DNA from 4 places in the Streptomyces sp. NBC_01320 genome. Region 3 is predicted to be linked to each of the others. Evidence: riboswitches for the same ligand, from Rfam matches in the RefSeq annotation. Region 3 holds a riboswitch; each other region holds the start of a gene.
What was found. A riboswitch is a leader RNA that binds a small molecule or an ion and turns the genes downstream of it on or off. The one in region 3 is predicted to bind cyclic di-AMP.
Positions count from the first base shown of each region.

Region 1: linked by a shared signal. The riboswitch ahead of OG395_RS42275 (C40 family peptidase) and the one ahead of OG395_RS10370 (transglycosylase SLT domain-containing protein) in region 3 are both predicted to bind cyclic di-AMP.
Region 2: linked by a shared signal. The riboswitch ahead of OG395_RS18615 (M23 family metallopeptidase) and the one ahead of OG395_RS10370 (transglycosylase SLT domain-containing protein) in region 3 are both predicted to bind cyclic di-AMP.
Region 4: linked by a shared signal. The riboswitch ahead of OG395_RS26820 (M23 family metallopeptidase) and the one ahead of OG395_RS10370 (transglycosylase SLT domain-containing protein) in region 3 are both predicted to bind cyclic di-AMP.

Region 1 is NZ_CP108390.1:9,279,281-9,283,484, reverse strand. Features, by position in the region: gene OG395_RS42285 (ATP-dependent Clp protease proteolytic subunit) at 247-882, shown strand; gene OG395_RS42280 (hypothetical protein) at 890-1,198, shown strand; cyclic di-AMP (ydaO/yuaA leader) riboswitch at 1,536-1,699, shown strand; gene OG395_RS42275 (C40 family peptidase) at 1,703-2,176, shown strand; gene OG395_RS42270 (LysE family translocator) at 2,218-2,859, opposite strand; gene OG395_RS42265 (LysR family transcriptional regulator) at 2,932-3,849, shown strand; gene OG395_RS42260 (ATP-binding protein) at 3,872-4,204, opposite strand, start outside.
Region 2 is NZ_CP108390.1:4,106,374-4,110,577, reverse strand. Features, by position in the region: gene OG395_RS18625 (M16 family metallopeptidase) at 1-761, shown strand, start outside; gene OG395_RS18620 (M16 family metallopeptidase) at 788-2,170, shown strand; cyclic di-AMP (ydaO/yuaA leader) riboswitch at 2,379-2,545, shown strand; gene OG395_RS18615 (M23 family metallopeptidase) at 2,559-3,365, shown strand; gene OG395_RS18610 (GntR family transcriptional regulator) at 3,580-4,204, shown strand, end outside.
Region 3 is NZ_CP108390.1:2,170,156-2,174,359, reverse strand. Features, by position in the region: gene OG395_RS10380 (UBP-type zinc finger domain-containing protein) at 1-190, shown strand, start outside; gene OG395_RS10375 (DUF5996 family protein) at 201-1,154, opposite strand; cyclic di-AMP (ydaO/yuaA leader) riboswitch at 1,730-1,917, shown strand; gene OG395_RS10370 (transglycosylase SLT domain-containing protein) at 1,920-2,687, shown strand; gene OG395_RS10365 (GMC oxidoreductase) at 3,388-4,204, shown strand, end outside.
Region 4 is NZ_CP108390.1:5,895,731-5,899,934, reverse strand. Features, by position in the region: gene OG395_RS26835 (SPFH domain-containing protein) at 1-197, shown strand, start outside; tRNA gene OG395_RS26830 (tRNA-Met) at 375-448, shown strand; gene OG395_RS26825 (PP2C family protein-serine/threonine phosphatase) at 676-1,827, shown strand; cyclic di-AMP (ydaO/yuaA leader) riboswitch at 2,092-2,244, shown strand; gene OG395_RS26820 (M23 family metallopeptidase) at 2,256-3,362, shown strand; gene OG395_RS26815 (aldo/keto reductase) at 3,516-4,204, shown strand, end outside.

The sequences.
Region 1 (4,204 bases), 7.1 Mb from region 3:
TCTCAGCTGAGTCCTCATCAGAACGTGACGAACTACCCAGCGTCACCAAGGGTGAAATCCACCCAAACCAACCATCGGTGAGCTCCTGACCAGCAGGGTTCCGCTAATTCACCGGCATTGCTCTGACCTCGGCCTTTTAGTGGATCACTAGGATGCGTGCTCCCCATCATAACCTTCTGTACGTCCTGTACATTTTTTTACGGATGCCCCCGCAGGCGCGTACAGACACCGGAGGAGAGGCCAGCCATGTTCCGCCCTGCCGCCCGTTACGTCCTGCCCGAGTTCACCGAGCGCACGACCGAAGGGACCCGCACCCTCGACCCGTACTCCAAGCTGCTCGCCGAGCGCATCGTCTTCCTCGGCACCCCGGTCAACGACACCGCCGCCAACGACCTGATCGCGCAGTTCATGTATCTGGAGCACGCCGCGCCCGAGCGGCCGATCTCCCTCTACATCAACTCCCCCGGCGGCTCGTTCGGCGCCATGTCCGCCATCTACGACACGATGGACTACCTCACCTGCGAGGTGGAGACGTTCTGCCTCGGCCAGGCCGGTTCCAGCGCGGCGGTCCTGCTCGCCGCGGGCGCTCCCGGCCGACGGCACGCCCTGCCCGGGGCCAGGGTCGTCGTCCAGCAGCCCGAGCTCCCGGAGCCGGTTCAGGGCCAACCGTCCGATCTGGAGATCGAGGCGCGGGAACTGGTCCGCGTCCGTGAGCTGCTCACCCGCATGCTGGCCCGCCACACCGGCCGCAGCGCCGAGCGGATCGCCGCCGACTTCGAGCGCGACCTCATCCTCGACGCCGCCGGAGCCAAGGCGTACGGGCTGGTGGACCACGTCCTGGAGAACCGCAGGACGTCGCTCCCGCCGAACAGCGCGAGGTGAACCGCCGATGCAGCCACCCCACCTCCCACCGCTGCCCGCACTGACGCGCGCCGAGGCCGAGTTCATCGACTGCTACCTGGAAGTGCTCGACCAGCTGGGCCGGATCAACCCCGCCCGCGGCAGCGACACCTACGGCGCGCTGCGCGCGGCCCAGGCACTCGCCTCGCGGTCGGGCGCCCTGCGGGACGCGCTCACCATGATGCACGAGCGGGGTGAAGCACAGATCCACGCCGCGACGTTGGCACGGGCCCTACGCGTGTTGGACGGGGAGCGGCGGGCCGGACGGGTCACCGTGCCCCCGGCCCCGATGAGTTGATCATCTCTCCGTAGGCGACACGCCCGGCACGCTGATCGAATTTTCTCGCTCGTCCGGCGCAAGGAATCCCCCGCGAGAGGGACAACTCGACTTGCGCCGCCGACGTGGACGGTGAGCGAAATATGCCGTTCCGTCGCTGGTACGGGACCGGTCGAGACGGTCTGACGAGTACCCAAATCACCCCTCGCTCAACCAAACAGACCATTAGTGGCGAACTTCGCATATCGCTGTTTTGCTTCGGAAATCCGGCAGCCGGTGAGTCAAGATCCGTGGGACGACAAGCCCCCGCCACCACGGCGAGGCGGTCCGGGCGGACGCCGAGTCCTGCCGCCGCCCGGATGACTGGTCGACAGAAGTGGATCGGCAGGAGTGGAGGACCCGAGCACAACGGGTCGACCGGCATCCGGTCGACCCTCGGGGTGAAGCCGCACCGCGCGGCCGGGCAACTTCGCCAGCCCGAACCCGACAGGTCATCCTTCACAGGCGGCTGACGAAGGGTTGCGCATGACTGCGCAGGTTCATGTCCCGTTTCTGATCGCCCGGGCCGGTACGGCCACGGTTCTGACCCTCGCCGCCGTCGGCGGCTCCATGATCGTCCCCGGCGTCGTGACCGACGCCCAGGCCGCGACGCGTGCGACCAAGGCGCTCAAGATCGCCGCGTCGAAGAAGGGATCGCCGTACCGGTACGGGGGCACCGGCCCCCACCGTTTCGACTGTTCCGGGCTGACGCTGTATGCGTTCAAGAAGGTGGGCAAGAGGCTCCCACGCACGGCCCAGCAGCAGTACAACAAGACCCGTCACGTCTCGGCGTCGAAGCGGAAACGTGGCGATCTGGTCTTCTTCCACTGGGGACGCAGCGTCTACCACGTCGGCATCTACGCCGGCAGGGGGAAGATCTGGCACTCCCCGAAGACCGGTTCCGTCGTGCGGCTGGAGAAGATCTGGACGAGAAGCGTCTGGTACGGACGAGTTCGCTGATCCCTCCGATTCTCCTCCGGCTCCCCCATTCACCACGTGCTTCAGTACACCAGGGGTCCGGTCACCAGGACCAGCCCCAGCGCGGTGAGCGCCGCGCCGCTGCCGCCCTCGATGGCGCGGGCGGTACGCGGCCGGCGCAGCCACCGGCCCAGGCGGTCCACCAGGAGCGCCACGGACGGGAACCAGATCAGCGCGAGCAGCACGACGACGGTGGCCAGCAGCAGGGTCCTGGGGAGGGGCGGCTGTCCGTCAGGGACGAATTGCGGCAGCAGGCTCAGGAAGAGCACGGGCGCCTTGGGGTTCAGAGCGTTGGTCAGAAAGCCCTGGCGCAGGGCGCGCCGCGCGCTGGTCGCCGTCGGCCCTCCGTCCACCCTCGTGCCCACGCCAGCATCCCTGGTGCGGCGCCATGCCGCGTGCACGCCACTGATTCCCAGATAGAGGACGTACGCCCCGCCGAGCAGCTGGACCGTGCTGAACAGGACGGGCACCGTGACCAGGACCGCCGCGAGCCCGGCGACGGCGAGCGCCGTGTGGATGAGCAGTCCCCCGGCGACCCCCAGCGCCGTGGCCACCCCGGCCGCACGCGAGGCGAGTGCGTTCCGTACGACCACCGTGAAGTCCGCGCCCGGCAGCGCCACCATCCCTGCGGCGACCCCGATGAAGGCGATCAGTTGTCCGTCCATGGGTCCACCATGGACCGACGTAGCCTTCAGCATGTACTTGCAATCTTCTGGGTCTGCCAAAAGGAACGCTTAATGTTCGACCCGACACGGCTCGCGGCGCTGGTGGCGGTCGCCGAGGCCGGTTCGATCACGCGCGCCGCTGCCCGCCTCGGCTACACCGCGCCCGCACTCTCCCAGCAGCTGGCCAAGCTGGAGCGGGAGGCGGGCGCCGCGCTGCTGGTGCGCCACCACCGTGGCGCCCGGCTGACGGCCGCGGGCGAGCTGCTGGTCGTACGCGCCCGGCGGGTCCTCGACGAGATGGACCGTGCGCGCCACGAACTGAGCCGACTGGCCGGGCTCTCCGGCGGACGCCTCCGGGTCGGCACGTTCACCACGGCGGGTATCCATCTGCTGCCGCCGGTACTGAGCGCGTTCCGGCGCGCCCACCCGGATGTGGAGCTGTCCGTCACGGACTACGAACCGCCCGGGGGGATCGCCGCCGTCGCCTCGGGTAAGGTCGATCTGGCGCTGACCCATGCGTACGAGCCGGGGCCCGCGGCGCCGGTGCCGTCCGGGGTCTGCGTGGAGCCGCTGCTGGTCGAGGAGCTGGTGCTGATCACTGCGGTCGGCCAGGTGCTGTCTGAGGGCACGGGACGGCTGCCGGTTACGGAGCTGGCAGACCGGCCGCTGATCAGCAGCGCACCGGCCCATCCGCCCCGCCGCGGGGTGGAGAACGCCCTGGCCGAGGTGGGGGCGACGCCCGCGGTGGTCTGCGAGTCGCCCGGCTACGCCCTGGTGTGCGCCCTGGTCAGCGCGGGGATCGGGATGGCGGTGGTACCGGAGATGGTCGCCGCGATGTCGCCGACTCCGCTGTCCGTGCGGCGGCTGGAACCCGCGGCGTTCCGGCGGACGATCTCGGTGGTGCACCACGGCGAGCGCGCGAGCGGAGCGGCGGCGACGCTGTGCGCGCTGCTGCGCGGCGGCTTCGGGCGGGCGACGTCGGCCCAGTGACGTGCGCCGCCCGCTCGGGCAGTCAGGTCTGGGCGGGTACGGTCCACGGGAGCGCGATCCAGACGGTCTTGCCCCCCTCGCTGGTGGGCGTCACCCTGAGACGACCGCCGCACTCCTTGGCCAGACAGCGGATGATCACCATGCCGCGGCCGTTGTCCTGCTGCACGGCAGCGGGCAGGCGCTGGGGCCGGCGGGGGTGACTGTCCGTCACCCCGAGGTGCAGCTGCTCCTCCCGCTCCAGCCGGAGGTCCACGGTGAAGGTGGGCGACTGACCGAAGGTGTGCTGGACGGCGTTGGTCACGAGTTCCGAGACGATGAGCCGGATGGTGTCGGCTGTCTCGGTGTCGTCGGGCAG
Region 2 (4,204 bases), 1.9 Mb from region 3:
TGTCGGTCGTCGGCGACATCGACCCCGAGCAGACGCTCGCCTGGATCGAGAAGTACTTCGGCTCCATCCCGTCCCACGACGGCAAGCAGCCGCCGCGCGACGGCACGCTCCCCGAGATCATCGGCGAGCAGCTGCGCGAAGAGGTGCACGAGGAGGTCCCGGCCCGGGCGCTGATGGCCGCCTACCGGCTGCCGCACGACGGCACCAGGGAGTGCGACGCCGCGGATCTCGCGCTGACCGTGCTCGGCGGCGGCGAGTCCTCCCGGCTGCACAACCGTCTGGTCCGCCGCGACCGCACGGCCGTTGCGGCAGGTTTCGGGCTGCTGCGGTTGGCCGGCGCGCCCTCGCTCGGCTGGCTGGACGTGAAGACGTCCGGCGGTGTCGAGGTGTCGCAGATCGAGGCCGCGGTCGACGAGGAGCTGGCCCGGTTCGCCGCCGAGGGCCCCACGCCCGAGGAAATGGAGCGTGCTCAGGCACAGTTGGAGCGCGAGTGGCTGGACCGGCTCGGTACGGTCGCGGGCCGCGCCGATGAACTCTGCCGGTTCGCCGTGCTGTTCGGCGACCCGCAGCTCGCCCTGACCGCCGTCCAGCGGGTCCTCGACGTCACCGCGGAGGAGGTCCAGGCGGCGGCCAGGGCCCAGCTGCGGCCCGACAACCGGGCGGTGCTCGTCTACGAGCCGGTCGAGGCGGCCGAATCCGCCGACGCGGAAGCCGACGAGACGGACACCGACACCGACGCGCACGAAGGGGCGGACAAGTGACCGACGCTGCCGCGACTGGAGTTTCGATGGAGTACCACCCGCAGCCGACCCCCGGCACGGCCAGGCCCTGGGCCTTTCCCGCGCCCGAGCGCGGCGCCCTGCCCAACGGGCTGACGGTGCTGCGCTGCCACCGTCCCGGCCAGCAGGTCGTCGCGGTCGAGATCTTCCTCGACGCCCCGCTGGACGCCGAGCCCGAGGGCCTCGACGGCGTGGCCACGATCATGGCGCGGGCCCTTTCCGAGGGCACGGACAAGCACTCCGCCGAGGAGTTCGCCGCCGAGCTGGAGCGTTGCGGCGCCACCCTCGACGCGCATGCCGACCATCCCGGCATGCGAGTCTCCCTGGAGGTCCCGGCTTCTCGGCTGGCCAAGGCGCTCGGGCTGATCGCCGAGGCGCTGCGGGCGCCCGCGTTCGCCGACAGCGAGGTTGAACGACTGGTGAACAACCGGCTCGACGAGATTCCGCACGAGCAGGCCAACCCGGCCCGGCGTGCCGCCAAGCAGCTGTCCAAGGAGCTCTTCCCGGCCACGTCGCGGATGTCGCGCCCGCGCCAGGGCACCGAGGAGACGGTGGAGCGGATCGACTCCGCGGCCGTGCGCGCCTTCTACGAGGCCCATGTCCGGCCGTCCACCGCGACCGCCGTCGTCGTCGGTGATCTCACCGGTATCGACCTGGACGCACTGCTCGCCGACACCGTCGGCGACTGGACCGGGAACACTGTGGAGCCCCGTCCGGTCCCGCCGATCACCGCCGACGACACCGGCCGCGTGGTGATCATCGACCGTCCGGGCGCTGTGCAGACGCAGCTTCTGATCGGCCGCATCGGCGCCGACCGGCACGACAGCGTGTGGCCGGCCCAGGTCCTCGGCACCTACTGCCTGGGCGGCACGCTCACCTCCCGGTTGGACCGGGTGCTGCGCGAGGAGAAGGGGTACACCTACGGTGTCCGGGCCTTCGGGCAGGTCCTGCGCTCGACGGCCCCGGACTCCGCCTCCGGTGCGACCGGCGCGGCGATGCTGGCGATCAGCGGCTCGGTGGACACGGAGTCCACCGGAGCGGCGCTCGACGACCTGTGGAAGGTCCTGCGGACGCTGGCGGCCGAGGGGCTGACCGACGCCGAGCGCGAGACCGCTGTGCAGAACTTCGTGGGTGTCGCCCCGCTGAAGTTCGAGACGGCTGCCTCCGTCGCAGGCACGCTCGCCGACCAGGTCGAGCAGCACCTCCCGGACGACTACCAGGCACAGTTGTACGCCCGCCTGGCCGAGACCGGCACGGTCGAGGCGACCGCAGCCGTGGTCAACGCCTTCCCCGTGGACCGGCTGGTCACGATTCTCGTCGGCGACGCCGCGCAGATCGAGGAGCCGGTCAGGACGTTGGGCATCGGAGAGGTGTCGGTCGTCACCGGCTGATGTGTCAAAGTCCCGCAAAGAGGGACAAAGGGAGACCCTGGCGAGTCGCTTCTCGTCAGAGTCTTCCCTTTTGTCTGATTTGACATGAAAGTGTCTTGCTTGCCCTGTGGGATGCGCTACAAAACACCCTGTCCGTTTGGTGAATGAAAGTGCCCCCGCCTAGCGTCGGCTCCACTGTCCGTCACTCGTATGCCGCATCCGTGGCGCCGGGCAGTGATCGCCGAGTCCCCGTCAGGCGCGAGCCTGGGGAGCCGGGGACCCACACAGTCCCTGGGGTGAATCGGATGCCGCGACCTCCTGCGAGGCCGGGGATCCGTAGGAGACCTTCCTGCTCCGAACCCGTCAGCTAACCCGGTAGGCGAGAAGGAAGGAAAGGACCAGCTAGTTCATGGCGTTCACCCGCCCCACCGGGAAGCACCGTGCCCCGAGCCGCCTGAAGCGCAGGAGCGCGCGCGTCGCCGGAGTCGCGACGCTGGCGACCACCGGCGTCATCGGCGGACTGGCCTCTCCGGCCCTCGCCACGGATGCCGAGGCCTCCTCCGTCAGTGAGACCGGCCTGACCCAGATCATCGCCATCGAGGGTGCCCTCGCCGACCAGGTGGCCACCCAGGCCGACGTGCAGAAGCGCCAGGCCGACGTCGCCGCGAAGGCGAAGGCTGCCGCGGCAGCGAAGGCCAAGGCCAAGGCGAAGGCCGAGGCGGCGGCGAAGGCCAAGGCCGAGGCCCGCGCCAAGGCGGCCCGTGACGCGAAGGCCCGCGCTGCCCGTTCCGCCGAGCGCACCCGCCTGGGCTCCTTCCGGCTCCCGGTCGCCGGTTCGTACGTCACCACCGGCTACAAGTCGAGCGGTTCCCTCTGGTCCTCCGGCAGGCACTCGGGCATCGACTTCCATGCCGCCTCCGGCAGCTCCGTCGTCGCCGTCGGCGCCGGCACGGTCGTCGAGGCGGGCTGGGGCGGCGCATACGGCAACAACATCGTGCTGCGGATGACGGACGGCACGTACACCCAGTACGGTCACCTCTCCTCGATCGGCGTCTCCGTCGGCCAGAGCGTCGGTGCGGGCCAGCGGATCGGCCTCTCCGGCTCGACCGGCAACTCCACCGGACCGCACCTCCACTTCGAGGCCCGCACCACGCCTTCGTACGGCTCCGACATGGACCCCGTGGCGTACCTGCGCGCCCATGGCGTGAACGTCTGACCGACGTTCCCTCCGCACCACCCCGAAGGCCCCGGTTTTCCGCCGGGGCCTTCGTCGTTTCCGCCCCTGCCGAACCGCCCCGCGGAACCGGCCCCGGTCCAAAAGATATTCATGGTTCTCGGCCCGGCGTCGGAAATGCAGTCGCATTGCAATAGAGTCACAGAACAGGCGTCGATCGGCCGCGTTTCGCGGGGATTAAGGCGGAGGTTCGGACATGCGCATTCCGGCGCAATCGGTATGCACAGCAATCCGCGACGACATCGTCTCCGGTGTCTTCGAACGCGGCAGCAGACTCACCGAGGAGCTGCTCGCGCGTCGTTACGGGGTCTCTCGTGTCCCGGTGCGGGAAGCGCTGCGCACCCTGGAGTCCGAGGGCTTCGTGGTCACTCGCCGACATGCGGGTGCCTGTGTCGCCGAGCCCACCGAACAGGAGGCCGCCGACCTTCTGGAGGTACGGATGCTGCTGGAGCCGCTGGGTGCGGCCCGTGCCGCGCAACGCCGCACCGAGGCGCACCTCAAGGTGCTCCGCGGCCTGGTCAGGCTGGGTCAGGAGAGAGCACGACGGGGCGAGGGGGAGGATCTGCGCTCGCTGGGCGGCTGGTTCCACGAGACGCTCGCCCAGGCGTCCGCCAGCCCCGGGCTCATCGCGCTGCTCACCCAGCTACGGCACAAGATCGCCTGGATGTACGCGGTCGAGCAGCCGGCCCGCCCCGCCGATTCCTGGGCCGAGCACGGAGCCATCGTGGACGCCGTGGCGCGTGGGGACGCGGAACGGGCCAGGGCGCTGGCCGCCCAGCACGCCGAGCGGGCCACCGCCGTGCACCGGCTGCGCCGCGCGG
Region 3 (4,204 bases):
GCACGCACGCGAGGCAGGACATCCCTTCCTGGCCAGCTTCGAGCCGGGGGAGAACTGGCTCTGGAACATCGAGACCGAGGAATATTACGAGGGATTGGAGCTGCTGCCGCCCACCTCGCACCCGGTCGACCAGCCGACCCCGGGTCCCCAGGGCAAGGTCCCCGCGGACTGGGAGCGGCAGCTGCACTGAACCGCGCTCCTCATCCACCGGCGGACATACGGGTCCTCAGACACGGATCGGTCATCCCGCCGGGACAGGCGAGACGGTCGATGTCCCAGCCGGCGCGCCCCGCTCCGGCCTGATAGGCGCTTTCGTAGAAGGCGAGTACGGCCGCACGGGGATCGCTCTCGGTGCGGGCCGCGTCGTACGGCAGCACCGCCAGGTGGCTGCCGCCACGATCCACCCATTGCGCCGACACCGGAGTGAGCGGTTCCTCCGCCAGCCGCGCCGGTTCGGGAGCGGTGTACGAGTAGAACGCGGGCGCGGCGAACTTGTCGTCACCGAACCAGAAACCGAAGCTGATCACTTCCCGGGAGTAGGCCTCCCGCGTCACCGGGTCGATCCGCTGGGGCTGGTCGATCTGACGCTCCGAAAAGCGGGTGTGGGCGATATCGAAGGTGTGCCAGAAATGGTGCACGGGACTGACTTTCCCCGAAAACCGCGCCGCGAATTCCTCCAGTACCAGCGCCACTTGACTGAGAACCTGCCAATACCGGTTGGCGTGTTCGGGATCGTATGCCGCGTGCTGAGTGTCCTCGGCGAACGGCCGGTCGGCGTCAGGCAGATCGAATGGCTTGGGCACGTTGATATCCACCTCGATACCCAGCGCTTCCAGGGCGGCCATGACCTTCTCGTGGAAGGACGCCACGGACTGGCCCGAAAGCGGGAACGAGACCGTCACGCCGTCCAGTCTTGTGATGACGAGGCGATGGTCGACGAAGTCGAAGTCCACCGTGAAAATCGGGTTGCCGTCGATCTGCCCCATGGGGCGGGTGGTGATACCGCGGCCAGTGAGGTGAAACGGAACGTTCCACCAGTGATTGCGCCGGACACTGGCCGCGAGGCGGATCTTTCCGACGACCTGCGCGAAGCGGTGGAGCGTCTCTTTGGTGTCACGCCACTCGGCGAGCGGCATGGGCGGGAACAGCTCCATCGCCATCACTTCTTTCGTGCTGCCGGACGGTCCCGGTGGGCGGGCAGGGCGTTCTTCCGCACCATCATGGCCATGCCGAAGGCGTACGGCACCTCGTGCGACCGCCCTGGTGTCGTTCGCGTGAACCTGCGCGACCTGGCCGGGGTGGGCGGCCACTCGTGCGCCGCAGTCGGAGCAGACGCGTGACGCGCGGCTGCTCCCTTCCGTCTCCCCGGGGACGCCCTTCCCGACGAGCCGGAGGCCGGAGGGCCTGCCCGCCGACGCCAATATCTGCCTAATGTCGCAATTTTGGCGATTAGGGGAAGCTGCTCGACTGTCTGATGCATGCGCAACCCTCACGAGTCGAGGCTTTACGCGCCGGGCAAATCGCCCTTTTCGGACTGAGTGGTGAGAGTCACCTTTCGGGCGCGCGGACGCAGCGGCGTGCCGCCCGGTTCCCTGCTGCGCCAAGAAAATTGGCTTCGTGGGCAGGGGTGGATTGGGGGAAATTCCATGACTCGATCTTGTAAATGAATTGTGATCGAGAAATGGGGGCTTGTTCAGGTCGGAGTTTCTCGCCTACGGTCACCGTCAATCCGGATGGAACGCCGAATCCTGCCGCCGTCCGGGAACCCGACCACTCATGTACGGCAGGAGCGGGGGACCCAGGCAAGCCGCCGATCCGGTATCCGGAACGGCTAGGGGTGAAGTCGTATTCCCATACGGCCAGGCAACTCCAGCCTCAACCCGACAGCTCACCTCGTAGGCGACGGAGAGGAATGCGCCATGCCCGCAATGGGTAACCACCGTCGTCGTAAGTCCGGTTCGCTGACTCGCGGAATCATTGCCGTGAGCACGGGCGGAGCCGCTCTGGCTCTTCCGATGATCGGGGCGACCGTTGCCTCGGCAGCTCCGGCGCAGCCTGTCACCGCCGCCGCCAAGACGGTGGCGCCCGCTGCCGCCCCCGCCAAGTCGACTGCCGTGCGGGCGGCTACGCCCTCCACCTATTCCGTGATAGCCGGTGACACCCTTTACAAGATCGCCCTGAGCCAGTCCGTGAGCGGCGGTTGGCAGCAGCTGTACAAGGACAATCGAGCGGTCATCGGAGCCGACCCCGGCGTGATTCACCCGGGCCAGAAGCTCACCATCGGCGCCGAGGCCGCGCCCGCGGCTGTCGAGTCCACGACGGCTGCGAGCACCGCCGCTGCTGTCACCCCCAAGCCCGCGACGTACACGAACGACCTCGACGGCTGGATCAAGGAATCGCTGGCCGTCATGGCCAAGCACGGTATCCCCGGCAGCTACGACGGGATCCACCGCAACATCATGCGCGAGTCCTCGGGCAACCCCCGGGCCATCAACAACTGGGACTCGAACGCAGCCAAGGGCACGCCGTCCAAGGGTCTCCTGCAGGTCATCGACCCCACCTTCCGGGCCTACCACGTGCCCGGTACGTCGATGGACCCCTACGACCCGGTCGCCAACATCACGGCCGCGTGCAACTACGCCGCCGCCAAGTACGGCTCGATCGACAACGTGTTCGGGGCCTACTGACCCCCGGTTGCGTTGATTCGGGAATGACGGGTGGCGAAGGTCCGATGGGGCTTCGCCACCCGTTCCCGTCGGTGTCGCGCACGGGAGACGATTCAGAAGTCGATCCGCATGACGGCCCGCCTGAGTGTGGGCCTGCTGACCTCGGCGAACCCTGCGTCGGCGAAAAACGTCACGGCTGCCGACATGGAGCTCGCCCCCAGGGGATGCGCACTGCCGGCCGTGTGATCATCGGTTGGGCCTCGACCGCGCGAGCTCCGCGATCACGCGCGAAATCGACCGTGGCGCGTGCGGGCGCGTACGTGATGCCGATCAGGCGGAAGCCCTTGCGAGTGACGGAGCAGGTCACTGCCCAGGCGCTGTCGCCGGTCCTGTCCTCCTGCCGTCCGGTCCAGGAGGCGCGGGCGGGAAAAGGCGGGGGTAGGGCGTGCGGGGCTCGATCGCGCACCACCCGGCCGGCTCGTCGTCCAGACGGGCGACGAGACCGCTTGTCGAAGAGGCACCGGGATTACCGCACCGCTCTGCTCGCGCAGGCGCGCGTTCGCCGAGGAGGACCGAGCGCCACCGGGGCCGGCCCGCCTGATGCGTGACGTTGCGTGTCCGGGCGCCTCGATCGGGTGCATATTACCCGCAGGTATGTAGTGACTTGACACGCAAACAGCAGTAGAACCAGTTTCACTCTGAAGAGAGTGAGGCGTGTCACATGAGTGACTCCACCATGCATGATGCAGGCCCCAAGGGCGTTTCACGTCGAAGATTCATCACGGGAACTGGTTCTATTTTAGGAGTCGCGGCCCTCGCGGGTCACACCACCCCGGCCCAGGCCGGGGTCGGCTCCGCGGCCGCTCCGATCGGCTCCGGGGCCCATGTCCCGGCCCTGGTGATCGGGTCCGGATACGGCGGCTCCGTCGCCGCACTGCGTCTCGCCCAGGCAGGCGTCGACGTGCACATGATCGAAATGGGCATGGCCTGGGACACCCCCGGCCCGGACGGCAAGATCTTCGCCAACACGACATCCCCGGACAGTCGGTCGTACTGGCTCCGCACCAGGACGAAGCAACCCCTCAGCAACTTCCTCGGCTTCCCCATCGACAAGAACGTCACCCGCAGCACAGGGATCCTCGACGCCGAGGAGTTCAGCGGGATCACCGTCTACCAGGGCCGCGGTGTCGGTGGCGGCTCGCTGGTCAACGGCGGGATGGCGGTCACCCCCAAGCGCGAGAACTTCGGAGCCGTCCTCCCGTCGGTGGACGCCGACGAGATGTACGGCATCTACTACCCGCGCGCCAATGCGGCGCTCGGGGCCAGCACCATCGATCCGGCCTGGTTCGACACCGCCGCGTGCTACCAGTACGCCCGGGTCGGCCGTAAGCAGGCCGAACGTGCCGGCTTCCCGTTCGTCTTCGTGCCCACCGTGTACGACTGGGACTACATGAGGCAGGAAGAGGCCGGAACCGTCTCCAGGTCGGCGCTGGCCGGCGAGATCCTCTACGGCAACAACTACGGCAAGAAATCGCTGC
Region 4 (4,204 bases), 3.7 Mb from region 3:
CCCTGGCCGACGCGGCCGCCCGCGGGATGTCGGGGGCCGACCTCACCGTGCTCAACGGCACCAACGGTGTCAACGAGATGGCGGCGGGCGTGGTCAGCCAGGGGCTGGCGATCCTCCACGCAATCCAGCGCGGTGCGAACACGGCGAAGCCGGCGGTCGACGCGAAGCGGGCCCCGCACATCACCGACTCGAACTGAGCCGGGCTGCTTCTCCGCCCCGGAGGGTGCGGCAGATACGTTGCGGCAGAAGGCACTTCGCCGGCAACTGCTTCTCGAATTCGGTGCCTTGGGGCAGTGGATGGGAGCGGATGGGCACAGGCGGATCAGTAAATGGTCAACCGTCCGTCCCGGATGGCGTAGAGTTGTGTTTACCGACGCGGGGTGGAGCAGCTCGGTAGCTCGCTGGGCTCATAACCCAGAGGTCGCAGGTTCAAATCCTGTCCCCGCTACTGAAGAATCAGGCCCGGCATGTGCGAAGCATGCCGGGCCTGATTCGTGTTTCCGTCCCCCCTTCGGCCGACGCGGAGTCGCCGCGCGGCGCCGCTCCGGCCAGCCTGGGGGAGTGGGGTGCGGCACGTCCGCAGTCAGGCGCGTACCGGGCAGGAGACCGCGGGGCGCATCGGGCAGGAGACCGCAGGAACCGCTGCGCGTACCGGGCAGGAGACCACAGGTGGGGATGGCGGAGAAGCTGCGCGGGGCGCGGGGCGGGGGCGGCAGACCTTCCCGGCGGTTCGTCGGCGCGCTGCCGGCGCTGCTGATCGCCGTCGGGCTCGTGTTCGACATCCTCACCCCGCCGCCGTTCACCGCCGTGCCGCTGTTCGTGGCGGCCCCGCTGGCCGCCGCACCGTTCTTCTCACGGGCGGGCACCGTCCGTATCGGCGTCGCCTCGCTGCTCTCGATCCTCGTCCTGCGGAGCGAGAGCGGCGCGCTGCTGCAGGTCGTGCCGTCCCTCGAGGTCATCACCGTGCTCACCGCCTCGATCCTCGCCTTCTTCATCAACGGAGTCGTACAGCGAAGCACTGAGCAGCTCGCTTCGGCGCGGGTCATCGCGGAGACCGCCATGAGGGCCGTGCTGCCGAAGCCGAACGACTGGATCGGCGGGCTGCAGGTCGCCGCGCGGTACGAGGCGGCGCAGGCGGACGAGTTCGTCGGCGGCGACCTGTTCGCCGTGGTGGACAGCCCGCACGGCCTGCGGCTGGTGGTCGGGGACGTGCGGGGCAAGGGACTCGACGCGGTCGAGGCGGTGGCCGTGATCATCGGCGCGTTCCGGGAGGCCGCCGAGCAGGAGGCTTCGCTGGAGGACGTGGCGCAGCGGCTGGAGCGGGCGCTGGCGCGGGAGGGGGAGCGGCGCGGCGGGATCGATCCGGTCGAGGGGTTCGTCACCGCCGCACTCGCCGAGATCCCGCACGACGCTGCCGAGGTACGGATCGTCAACCGCGGCCATCCCGAGCCGCTGCTGCTCCACGCCGACGGCGGGGTGGAGGTGCTGGTGCCGAGCGTGCCCGCGCTGCCGCTCGGCATGGGGCTGGGGGTGTGGCCGGACCTGGCCGACGTCTGGAGTCTGGCCGCCGGGACGACGCTGCTCGTCTACACCGACGGCCTCTCCGAGGCTCGGGACAAGCAGGGGATCTTCTACGATCCGGCGGCCCGGCTGCGCGGACGGCTCTTCTCCGGGCCCGAGGAGCTGCTGTCCGCACTGACCGATGACGTACGGCTGCACACGGGCGGCAAGTCCACCGACGACCTGGCGCTGGTCGCGGTCGCACGGCCCGCGGAGGGGCAGCCGGGACGACGCAGGACCGTGAAGATCGTGGGGCGCGGGCAGTAATGAGACGCGACCGCGGTGAGCACACGAGGGCGATGCCACCGTGCGTAATCGAAGAGTGTCACTCCGCATAACGTTTGACGCAACGTCAGAAAAACGGTAGTGACTGAGTCCGGGTCAACTCGCCCGATTCCACCCGGTTGTGTCCCGTAAAGTCCAGGCCAAGGTCGTCAGCGATCAGTAGGAACGGCTTGGAATAGGACCCGTGTGTCTATTAACGTTCGATAACGCAGCGCGGTCGTCCCAGCCGTCGTCAGTGGCGGCACCCGTGCGCGAGCGCCGAATTCCGCAAGGGAACCGGGGAACCACCTACATGGGGTGAATCGGACACCTGTGTCTCGTGAGAGGCAGAGGAATCCGTAGGAGACCTTCCTGCTCCGAACCCGTCAGCTAACCCGGTAGGCGAGAAGGAAGGAAAGGAGTGCGCCCCCGTGGCGTCCAACAAGCCTGCCCCCGAAGCCCCTTCCCGGTTCGGCTCCGACTTCACCACTGAGTACGGATCCGGGGCGGACACCGAGTTCACCACCGAGTTCGGGACCGAAGGCCTCGGAGAGACCGACCGGGCCTGGGAGGAATGGAACCCCACCGAGGAGTCCGTCCGCCCCGTACGCGGCAGGCACCGCGTCGCCAAGCAGCGCAACGGGCTCGCGCGTAGCTCCACGGTTCTCGGTGTCGGCGTCATCGCGGCCGTCGGTGCGGGCGGCATGGCCACCGCGCAGAGCAAGCCGCCGGTCTCCATCTCCCTTCCCGATTCCATCGCGAACAATCTCCCCGACGCCGGCTCCCTCCCCGGTGTGGGCGCGCTGTTCTCCGACGAGTCCGCCACCGACCAGGCCCAGGCCAAGACCGCCGCCGCACCGCTGACCAGCGCGGGCATCACCACCGCCGAGGCCGCGCAGGGCGCCACGGACGCCGGCGAGGCGCTCCGTGCCCGCATTCTCCAGCAGGCCGAGCAGCAGCAGAACGCCGCCGACGCGGAGGCCAAGGCGGCCGAGGAGAAGGCCGCCGCGGAGAAGGCGGCAGCCGAGGCGAAGCAGAAGCAGGACGCAGCGGCGGCCAAGGTCGAGGCCGAGAAGAAGAAGGCGGAGGAGGAGGCGAAGGCGAAGGCCGAGGCCGAGCGGCTCGCCAAACTGGCCGCCAGCTACGCCATCCCCACTTCCTCGTACACGATCACCTCGACCTTCGGCCAGGCCGGTTCGATGTGGTCCTCCGGCTACCACACCGGTCTCGACTTCGCGGCGCCGACCGGCACCCCGATCAAGGCCATCCACACCGGCACCATCAAGTCGGCGGGCTGGTCCGGCTCCTACGGCTACCGCACGGTCCTGGAGCTCGAGGACGGTACGGAGCTGTGGTTCTGTCACCAGTCGTCGATCAACGTCAGCGTCGGCCAGAAGGTCACCACCGGTGACACCATCGGCCGCGTCGGCGCCACCGGAAATGTGACGGGCCCTCACCTCCACCTGGAGGTCCACACCTCGAGCGGCACGGGCATCGACCCGATGACCTGGCTGCGCGACAAGGGCCTCACACCCTGACCCGAGGAACGCGAGCCGTCCCACCGGCCCGCCACCGATCCCCGGCAGCCCTGACGCTCACCCCCGACGTCAGGGCTGCCGGTCCGTTTGTCCACGGCTTTCCCCTGCGCCATGCATGGAATAGCGGCACCGGTGGATTTCGTTGATCCACTTATGACTTCTCTCCGCAGGCTCGGCTCTTCCGACCTTCAGGTCTTCCCGCTCGCCCTCGGCGGCAACGTCTTCGGCTGGACCGCCGACGAGGCGCAGTCGTTCGCCGTCCTCGACGCGTATGCCGCGGCGGGCGGCAATTTCATCGACACCGCCGACGCGTATTCCGCCTGGGTCCCGGGCAACGAGGGCGGCGAGTCGGAGATCGTCATCGGCAAATGGCTCGCCGCACGCTCCGACCGCTCCGATATCGTCGTCGCGACGAAGGTCGGCGCCCATCCCGCGTACAAGGGCCTCTCCGCGACCACCATCAAGGCTGCGGCCGAGCAGTCGCTGCGCCGCCTCGGCACCGACCACATCGATCTCTACTACACGCACTTCGACGACGAGACCGTCCCGGTCGAGGAGATCATCACCGCTCTCGACCAGTTGGTGAAGGACGGCAAGGTGCGCGCCATCGCCGCCTCCAACATCAGCCCGGAGCGGCTCCAGGCGTCCCTGGACTTCTCCGAGCGCGAGGGGCTGGCCCGTTACGTCGCCCTGCAACCGCACTACAACCTCGTCTCCCGTGACACCTACGAGAACGAGCTCCAGGACACCGCCGCCCGCGCCGGGCTCGCCGCCGTCCCGTATTCCGCCCTGGCCTCCGGTTTCCTCACCGGCAAGTACCGTCCGGGCACGTCGGTGGAGAG